2 regions of the Geobacillus sp. B4113_201601 genome follow, and region 1 is predicted to be linked to the other one. Evidence: riboswitches for the same ligand, from Rfam matches in the RefSeq annotation. Region 1 holds a riboswitch; the other holds the start of a gene.

Region 1 (4,797 bases):
AACGAGGCAGCACACTCAGACAAACCGAGCAGAAAATTTCCTGATTAGTCACAGTAGACTGTTCATCCGTTTCCTTCTTCTGTTTCCTCATACGGATGAGCGACCCAGCCGGACGGATCGATGAACAGGCGGACAGCCACCACCCGGCGGTCATCCATCAATGTGAAGTAGTGCGGATTCCCTTCCGGCACGGAAATGACATCGCCGGCTTCGAGTTCCACATCGAAATAGCCCGTTTCTTTGTCGCCTTTGATGATGAAAATGCCGTGGCCGGCCGTAATGGCGCGCACTTCATCTTCTGTATGAATGTGGACTTGTTCAAACTTTTTCAGCAGCTCATCCAAGTTCGGCGTCGCGTCGGACAAAGCGACAATGTCCCATGTTTTGTAGCCGCGGCGCGCCGCCAAGTCTTCGATCTCGTCTTTAAATGCCGCTAAAATTTCCGCTTTCTCTTCATCGCTTAACACATACTTGTCGTGCAAATGTTCCGGCAGCTTTGTAATATCCCAATGCTCGTACAAGACACCTTGGCTGTTTAAAAACGCGCGGACGTTGTCCTCTCCCTCAATCACTTGACCAGTTTTTTTCACTTTAATGACTGCCATCGTTTTCATCCTCCTTGGAAATGAATATAGATCAACCAACTGGCAAGCCAGCCCGTTGCAAAAGCAGCCGCTTTACTTGCCAGCGGAATAAAAACTCCCATGCTTCCAAATGTTTTTTCACTTCAAAGGCGTCGCGGCCCCAGACGGTGATGCCGTGGTTATGGATCAATACCGCGCCCGTATCGCCGTCGACATGTTTCGCGAATTTCGCGGCCAACGTCGGGATGTCGGCGTCATTGTCAATGATCGGAATGCGCACCGCGGCGTTTTCCTCCCAAATGCCGAACGCTTTGATGATTTCTTGGCCGGAAAAAACCGCCTCCCCGTTTTGGGCGTACACGTCGGAAATGAGGTTGTTGTCGACCGTATGGACGTGCAAGACGCAGCCGGCCTTCGTCCGCCGATAAATCTCAACATGCAGCAGCGTCTCCGCCGACGGCTTCAAATGCGTGTCTTCCGCCGGGTTTCCATCACCATCAACGAGCAGAAAATCTTCGTCTGTCTGCTTCCGTTTGTCTTTGCCGCTGGCCGTGACAAGAAAGGTGAGCGGATCGTTTGTCACTTTGATCGACAAATTGCCGCTTGTCGCGAAAAACCAGTCGCGGGCGGCAAGCTCGGCCTTCACCTCGGCGAGCTCGTTCCATTTTTGCACGACGAGGCTCATACGATCACCTCCACCTGCTGCAAATGATCCATCACATCAAAAAACGTCGCAAACGGCGCATGGGGTAAGCCAAGCTCTTGGCATTTTTGGAGCAAAAAATCGCGTGCCAACACGTAATCCGCTTGCTTCGCCACCGCTACGTCCGTAATCGAATCGCCGATGACGACATGATACCCGTCCGGGCGGGAAAGCTTGCGAAGGAGCGACGGCTTGCAGCAGCCGCAGCCGTTTTGGCACTCGCCGTCGCACGCGTAAGGCCACGTGATGCGGATCGTCGCGCCGCTGAAATCGGAGCCGTTGCAAAAAATGCACTCTCGTTCGATGATCCCGTCAAGCAGCGGGTAGACAAAAAAGTCGATCCCACCGCTCACCACATAGAGCGGAATGCCCTGCTCTTTCGTCCAAGCGGCGAATTCGCGAAACCCTTCGCGCAAACGGGCGGTGCCCCGCAGAAAATCGACGATTTCGCCCTTTAGCGAAGACGGAAGGAGGGAAAACATCTTCCCGACCCCTTCCTGAACGGAGATGCGCTCAGCGAGAATGTCGTCTTTGAGCGCCTCCCACTCCGGCGGGGCGAACTGTTTCATAATGGCGATAATGTTGTCGTTTTCCGTAATCGTGCCGTCAAAATCGCAAAAGAGAACAAGCTGCCTCGTCATGCTTCCACCTCAACAGCGCCCCAACGGTCGATCGCTTTTTGTAGGGCCTCGTTTTCAACAGCTGCTTCGCGGAGCGGCCGACCGGCCAACACCGCATCGATCGCCGCGCGAAACGCCTGGCCGCCGCCGATCGCCCCGTCCGGATGGCCGTGAATGCCGCCGCCGGCGTTGACGATGCTGTCAAGGCCGAAATCGCGGACAAGAAGCGGCACGAGCCCCGGATGAATGCCCGCCGACGGCACCGGAAACGCCCGCGCAAACGGCTCTTGGTCATCGGTGAGCGCCCGGGCGATGCCAAGCGCCTGCTCGCGCTCGAGAGCGACGCTGCCGTACGGCGACGGGAACAGGACGAAATCAGCCCCGGCGAGCCGCAACAGCTTGCCGAGCAACAGCGACGGGGCGACCCCGTAAAACTCAGACGGCGTGATCGCGCCGCTAAACGCCGGATGCGCCATAATCGGCACGGTGATGTTTTCATCCTCGCGCAGCCCTTGCAACACATCAAGCCCGTAGGCGAACACGTTAAACAACAGCACGTCGGCGCCAAGCTCGGCGGCCCGTTTCGCTTTTTCTTTCAGCTCAAACGTTTTACCGGTCAAGTTAACGGCGTACAGCGTCCGTTTGCCCGTTTGTTCGTACACTTCCCGAAGCGCGGCCTTTCCTTCCGTAATCCGCTTCTCAAACGGAAGAAGCTCGCTATCAAACAAAATTTCGTCATCTTTGACTAGGTCGACGCCGCCAAGCGCCTGTTTTTTCAATTCGGACGTCAAATACGCCAAATCGCGGCCGATGATGCCTTTAAAAATGCTCATTAACAGCGGGCGGTTATATACCCCGACTTTTTCGCGAATGCCGCTGATGCCAAAGCGCGGCCCCGGAAATTGCCGCTTCCACTCGTCCGGAAACTCGAGATCAAGCAGCCGCACTTCCCCATCAAGCGACAATTTGCCAAACGTCGTCACCAAAAGCGCCGGCAAATCAGCGCTGAAGTTGACCGTCGGATAGGCGATTTTGACGATCGCCCGCTTCAGCCGCTTGCCGAAATACGCGTTTACACGCTCGCTTTCGCCAAGCTCCTCAACGGCGACCACTTCCCCTTTATGTTTGCGAAGCTGCTCCTGCTCCAACGCCGGCAAGTCGGTCCACGTGCCGACCGTCAAGCCGAGCGCGATCCCTTCCGCCTTTTTGCGGATGTCTTTCTCGTCATGAAGCAAATACGTTGCCATCACTGCACTCATCATTCATCCCTCTTTCCAAAGAAAAAAGCCTCTTCATAAGAAGAGGCGTCATTCGTTTATGGCGCTCTTCTTATCTCTCAGCGTTTCCGCTGCAAGAATTAGCACCGTGCTTGAATGTACCAAGCCGGTTGCCGGGCTTCATTGGGCTCGTCCCTCCGCCTGCTCTTGATAAGAATGCTTGCGTAACTATACACTTGTCAAACGATTTTGGCAAGTATGGCAAATTTACTTTGAATTATGACAGCCTTTGCCGCCGTTGTCAATCATTTTTTTCAAAACAGCCCGAGCCGTCCGATCCGCTCCGCCGCTTCACAGAGCCGCGCCTCATCGGTCAATAGGCCGACGCGCACATACCCTTCGCCGTGCTCGCCAAAGCCGATGCCCGGAGCGACAGCGACATGCGCCTGCTCAAGGAGCACATCGGCAAACTCGGCGGACGACCACCCTTTCGGTACGGGGAGCCAAGCGAAAAACGAACCGGACGGCGCCGGTGCTTCCCAGCCGATCTCGCGCAAAGCAGAAATGAACGTATGGCGGCGCGCTTCATACAGCGCGACAAGCTCGTTGACGCAATCTTGCGGGCCGAGAAGCGCTGCAGCCGCCGCTTCCTGGACGGCGCCGAACAGGCTGACGTACAAATGATCTTGCAGCAGCTCAAGCGCCCGAATGATCCGCTCGTTGCCGACGGCAAACGCGACGCGCCAGCCGGCCATATTGTACGTTTTCGAAAACGTGTAAATCTCGACGCCGACGTCTTTCGCCCCGTCAACTTCGAGGAAGCTGACCGGCTTTTTGCCGTCAAAACCGATCGCCCCGTAAGCAAAATCGTGCACGACGGCGATACCGTGCTTGGCGGCGAACGCCACCGTCTCGGCGAAAAACTCGTTCGTCGCCGTCGCACCGGTCGGGTTGTTCGGATAGTTTAAAAACATCAGTTTCGCCTGATCGGCGACCGCCGCCGGAATGGCGCTGTAATCGGGCAAAAATTGCTGCTCGACAACAAGCGGCATCATTTCCATCCGCGCGCGGGCGAGCGCGATTCCCGACCAGTAATCCGGATAGCCCGGGTCCGGGACGAGCACCACATCGCCCGGGTTGACGAGGCAAAGCGGCAGCTCGACAAGCCCGGCCTTGCCGCCAAACAAAATGGCGACTTCGCGGGTCGGGTCGACCTCAACTCCGTACTCGCGTGCATAAAAGGCGGCAACGGCTTCTTTCAAAAACGAGTAGCCTTGAAACGGCGAGTATTTATGGTATTTCGGATTGACCGCCGCCCGTTGCATCGCCTCAACGATATGCTTCGGCGTCGGCTGGTCCGGATTGCCTTGCCCTAAATTAATGACATCATGCCCGGCCTTGATTTTCTCTCCCACTTTGGCGACAAGTGAAGCAAAAAACTGCTTCGGCAGCTGTTCAAGCAGTTCGGAAAAAGGAAATTCGATCGTCATCGCCCACACCTTCTTGAAAAATTCTTGAAATTCTAGTGCAACATCATATATCGTAAAAAGCAAAATGTAAAGCAAATTTTTTCATTGGGGTGAAAAACAATGACCATCCGCATCGCTTGCCTCCAGCTCGATATCGCGTTTGGCGATCCGCAAACGAACGAACAGCAAGCCGAAACAGCCGTG
Region 2 (4,797 bases), on a different contig from region 1:
GTGAATACGTGAGGGCGCGCTCGATGACACGCTCGTCGGTCGAGTCAATGACGAGCGGCACTTTTACTTTTTTGACGACTTCGCGGACGAACTGTTCCATGTCGGAAAGCTCATCACGGTCCGGATCGGCGAGGCAAATGTCGATGACATGGGCGCCGTTTTTCACTTGGGCGCGGGCGATTTCCGCCGCTTCTTCGTATTTGCCTTCGGCGATGAGGCGCTTAAATTTGCGCGAGCCGATGACGTTCGTCCGCTCACCGACAAAAAGCGGGCGCATCGTTTCATCGTAGATGAGCGCTTCAATGCCGGAGACGGCGTGCGTGTCAAACGAGGACGGGATCGGCCGCGGCGGAATGTGGCGCACCGCTTCGGCGATGGCCCGGATATGGTCCGGCGTCGTGCCGCAGCACCCGCCGACGATGTTGATCCATCCTTTTTCGGCAAAGCGGCGGATTTTTTCCGCGAGCATCTCCGGTGTTTCATGGTAATGCCCTTCTTCGTCCGGCAGGCCGGCGTTCGGGTAGCAGCTGACCGCCGTGTCGGCAAGCGAGGCGAGCGTGCGCAAATGATCGGTCATAAACTCCGGGCCGGTCGCGCAGTTTAAGCCGACGGCGATCGGCTTCATGTGGCGGATCGAGATGAAAAACGAATCGATCGCCTGCCCGGCAAGCGTTGTACCCATCGGCTCGATCGTGCCGGAAATCATGAGCGGCACGCGGCGGCCGACCGCTTCAAACGCTTTGGAAATGCCGATGAATCCCGCTTTGACATTCAAGGCATCTTGGCACGTTTCCAAAAGGAGAAGGTCGACGCCGCCCAAAAGCAGTCCGCGCGCCTGTTCTTCATAGGCGGCAACGAGTTCGTCAAACGTCGCTCCGCCCGTGACCGACAAAGTTTTCGTCGTCGGCCCCATCGAACCGGCGACAAAGCGCGGCCAGTCGGGCGTCGCGAACGCCTCGGCCGCTTGTTTGGCGAGCTTCGCTGCTTCGATGTTCAGCTCGAGCGCCAAATGGCCAAGTCCGTATTCATCAAGGACGATGCGCGTCGCCCCGAACGTGTTCGTTTCAATGATGTCCGCGCCGGCTTCCAAGTACGCTTCATGAATGCGGCGGATGACGTGCGGGGCGGTGATGGTCAAGTATTCGTTGCACCCTTCATACGCCTCGCCGCCAAAGTCGGCGGCTGATAAGTTGGCGCTTTGGATCATGGTGCCCATGGCGCCGTCGATGACAAGAATTTTTCGCTGCAGCTGTTGTTCGAAGATGAGGTCAGCCATGCACAACCTTCCTTTCTTTCGCGGCCGCTTCTTTTTCGTGAATGTAGCGGACGAGCTCCACCGTCATGTCGTAGCGCAAAAACGGCGTAATGAAATAAATGCCGTGAAACAAGTCGAACGCCGCATCAATGAGCGCTTTGGCGATGGCGATTCCTTCGCGCGCCGCCCGCACCGGGTCGTCGCCGCAGGCGGCCATGCGGGCGCGAATATCGTCGGACAGCGTAATGCCCGGCACCTCATGATGCAAAAACTCGGCGTTGCGCGCGCTCACAAGCGGCATAATGCCGATGTAAATCGGCGCATTCAAATGTTTCGTCGCTTCGTGCACGGCCATGATTTTCTCTTCCGAGTAAACCGGTTGAGTCAAGAAATAATGGGCGCCGCACTGAATTTTTTTCTCCATCCGCTCAACGGCCTTATCCAAATGGCGGACATTCGGATTGAACGCCGCGCCGATCGAGAAGTTCGTTTTTTGTCCGAGCGGTTTGCCCGAATACGACAATCCCTCATTAAACTGGCGGATCAAGCGGATTAAATCAAACGACGATAAATCGTACACCGATGTCGCTCCCGGAAAGTCGCCGATTTTTGACGGGTCGCCGGTAATGGCGAGCACGTCGGTGATGCCGAGCGTATGCAGGCCCATCAAGTGTGACTGCAGGCCGATCAAGTTGCGGTCGCGGCACGTAATATGCACGAGCGGGCGGACGCCGAGCCGCTCTTTGATGATGGCCGCGACGGCGGCGTTGCTGATGCGCGGCGTGGCGAGCGAGTTGTCGGCCAGCGTCAGCGCGTCAATGCCGGCGTCATGGAGCGCTTTCGCCCCGGCGAGAAATTTGTCAATGCCCAATTTTTTCGGGGGATCGAGCTCGACGATCACCGAGCGGCGGGCGCGGACAAGTTCGGGAAGCGGCGTCGCTGATGATGGAATGTCGGATTGGACCGACACCGGCACGGCGCGTCGTTTGACCGTTTTTTCCGTTACCGGCGTCCGGTCTTGCAGCGCCCGCGCCATCGCTTCAATATGGTTCGGCGTCGTGCCGCAGCATCCGCCGAGCAGCCGCACCCCTTGGTCGCGAAACGCTTTCGCCGTTTCCTCGAAGTATTCGGCATTCGTCTCATAGACGAGCCGGCCATCGCGATAGTCGGGGAGGCTCGCGTTCGGGTACGCCGATAAAAAGGCGCGCGTTGGCAGCGGCACTTCCTCGAGCGATTGAAGCATATAGTACGGCCCGAGCCGGCAGTTGAGCCCGACGACATCGGCGCCAAGCGCTTCTAAGCGGGCGAGGGCGTCAGCGAGCGGCGTGCCGTCTTGCAAGACGCCCACTTCATGGAGCGACACATGGGCGATGACCGGCAAGTCCGTCTCTTTGCGGGCGATGGCGAGCACCGTCTCCAACTCTTCTAAATCGTAATACGTCTCGAGCAGCACGCCGTCCACTCCCTCCGCCAGCAAGACAAACAGCTGCTCGCGGAACGTCCGCTTCACTTCATCAAGCGGCACGGCGCTTTTGTTTAACGTGCGCAGCCCGCCAATGGTCCCGAGCACGTACGCCCGACCGTTGGCGGCTTGCCTAGCGAGCCGCACCGCCGCCCGGTTGATGGCCGGCACCTCATCTTGCAAGCCGTAGCGGGCGAGTTTCACATAGTTGGCGCCGTAGGTATTCGTCTGGATGACGTCGGCGCCTGCCGCGATATAGGCTTCGTGAATATGGACGATGTCTTCCGGTTTCGATAGATTCAATTCTTCAAAACAACGGTCAACGCCATGCGAATAGAGAAGCGTCCCCATCGCCCCATCGGCGATCAGCACGCGTTGTTTCAACTCATCAAGCAATCCCACGTTCCATTTCCCCCGTTTCTTGGCAAGTAAAAGAAAAAAGCCTTCTAAGAAGAAGACTTTCCGTTCGCTTCTTCTTATCTTCCAGGCTGCTGCCTGTCTGGATTTAGCACCTTGGCCGCCCGCCAGGTTGCTGAGGGTTCACCGGGCCAGTCCCTCCCCCTCTCTTGATAAGAAAATTCGTATCCAATTGTATCGTCCCGTTTGGGTGATTACTATATAATTTAATGTATTTTTTGAAATTATTCAATACAGTGAAGCAAGAAATTTGCCAAAGATTTGCCCGATCAAGGGAGAAGGAACTCTTGTATGATTGCAAAAATCGGAAATAGCGCTACAAACACCTGCCGCCATGCGGGCAATCGGTGTTTTCTCTTTGCTTGCCAATCGAACGTTCAGCAGGGAAAGACATTCTCCAGTGGCCGATGTTCAACGAAGCCATGCGCTGTTTTCCGATTGAGGCTGGTGAAAAACCGTTGTCACACACCAATCAGAGGCATTTTCATTCAGAAAAGTTCCATGAGCAGCGCGACTTGCCCTCCACCCAGGCATGAAAATCTCGCGTCAGGCCGGCATTTTCATTCAGAAAAGAAAGTGGATTCCACTAAGTCTCTCTAATTGAGAAATAGGTGAAATCAGTAGTATGTTGCACTAAGTCCACCGACCTCTATTGTGTTTTGGCTATTGAACATCTCCTTGCGCTGACACCAATTTCTTACCAATCGCTTTTTTGCTTAGTTCATCACCATAACGTGCACTTCTCTGAACAGGTGTAGGCAAAAAATGATTTGTTCCTATTCTTTCGTGGATGCATAAGTTAAGGCATGTCATGAAATACAACTTTTAGTGAAGAGCCTTTTGTTTCGATAGCACAAAAAATGTCGAAATATGTTAAAAAAAGACGAAAAACGTCAACTCATTTCTCTTTTTTTTTAATTTTTTTTTAAGAGTCAAAGTGTATAATAAAAAATGGATGATGTTAACAAGGAATTTAATAGAAATGGCGTCACAGACAGGAGTGAAATAGATGAAACGATGGTCGTGGCCGTATTTTATTCTCATTAGCCTGCCGTTTGTGTTGTTTATTGTCCTTGCCTTTGGTTTAAAAGCGGCTAAGATGCCAATGTGGGGAAAAATCGCATTGATTGCGGCCGTTCTTGTTTATGGGATCGTTTATTCGCGTTTATTGCGGAAAATAAAATAAAGTCCGATCGGATTTGAAATACGAGTAGTTCACGCTTATTGCCAGAACGCTCGGCGTGTCGCAAGCAGTTGCTACAACTGTTGTTTCGATCGTGCTGACCGGCTCCACGCTCGTTTCGATGATTCTTGGAATTACTGCGATTTTGTCAGGCGGAGTCGATGCCATTTTGGAAATTGGCTGGTCAGCGTTTGTAGCAACGGTGAAAAAAATAGTGGCTGAGCGGGAACAAAAAGCGGCTATTGCATGGTAACATGGAAACCGGCAGGGGGAGAAAGGCCCCCTGCCGTTCCTATGAGATGAAAGGGGGAAGAGCCGTGAGACTCGTATGGCTATGGTATCTCCAAAAACAGCGAAGCAGTATCGCCCCTTTACAGCGAAAATCACCGTTTTCCCCGCGGACGACACTGTTGTTGTTGGAAGCGACGAAATGGCTCATTTCGTCGGCGCTCGTTGCAGTGATCTGTTTTCGATCGACAA

The links. Region 1 has a riboswitch for S-adenosylmethionine ahead of mtnW (2,3-diketo-5-methylthiopentyl-1-phosphate enolase). Riboswitches for the same ligand answer to the same signal wherever they lie in the genome.
Positions count from the first base shown of each region.
Region 2: linked by a shared signal. The riboswitch ahead of B4113_RS04850 (bifunctional homocysteine S-methyltransferase/methylenetetrahydrofolate reductase) and the one ahead of mtnW (2,3-diketo-5-methylthiopentyl-1-phosphate enolase) in region 1 are both predicted to bind S-adenosylmethionine.

Region 1 covers NZ_LQYX01000078.1:10,427-15,223, forward strand. The annotation lists gene B4113_RS10605 (acireductone dioxygenase) at 63-605, opposite strand; gene B4113_RS10610 (methylthioribulose 1-phosphate dehydratase) at 637-1,269, opposite strand; gene mtnX (2-hydroxy-3-keto-5-methylthiopentenyl-1-phosphate phosphatase) at 1,266-1,928, opposite strand; gene mtnW (2,3-diketo-5-methylthiopentyl-1-phosphate enolase) at 1,925-3,166, opposite strand; SAM riboswitch class I at 3,234-3,341, opposite strand; gene B4113_RS10625 (pyridoxal phosphate-dependent aminotransferase) at 3,439-4,614, opposite strand; gene B4113_RS10630 (carbon-nitrogen family hydrolase) at 4,714-4,797, shown strand, end outside.
Region 2 covers NZ_LQYX01000035.1:60,351-65,147, reverse strand. The annotation lists gene metH (methionine synthase) at 1-1,276, opposite strand, end outside; gene B4113_RS04850 (bifunctional homocysteine S-methyltransferase/methylenetetrahydrofolate reductase) at 1,269-3,119, opposite strand; SAM riboswitch class I at 3,191-3,293, opposite strand; gene B4113_RS20055 (hypothetical protein) at 4,144-4,320, shown strand; gene B4113_RS04845 (uberolysin/carnocyclin family circular bacteriocin) at 4,358-4,570, shown strand; gene B4113_RS04840 (hypothetical protein) at 4,635-4,797, shown strand, end outside.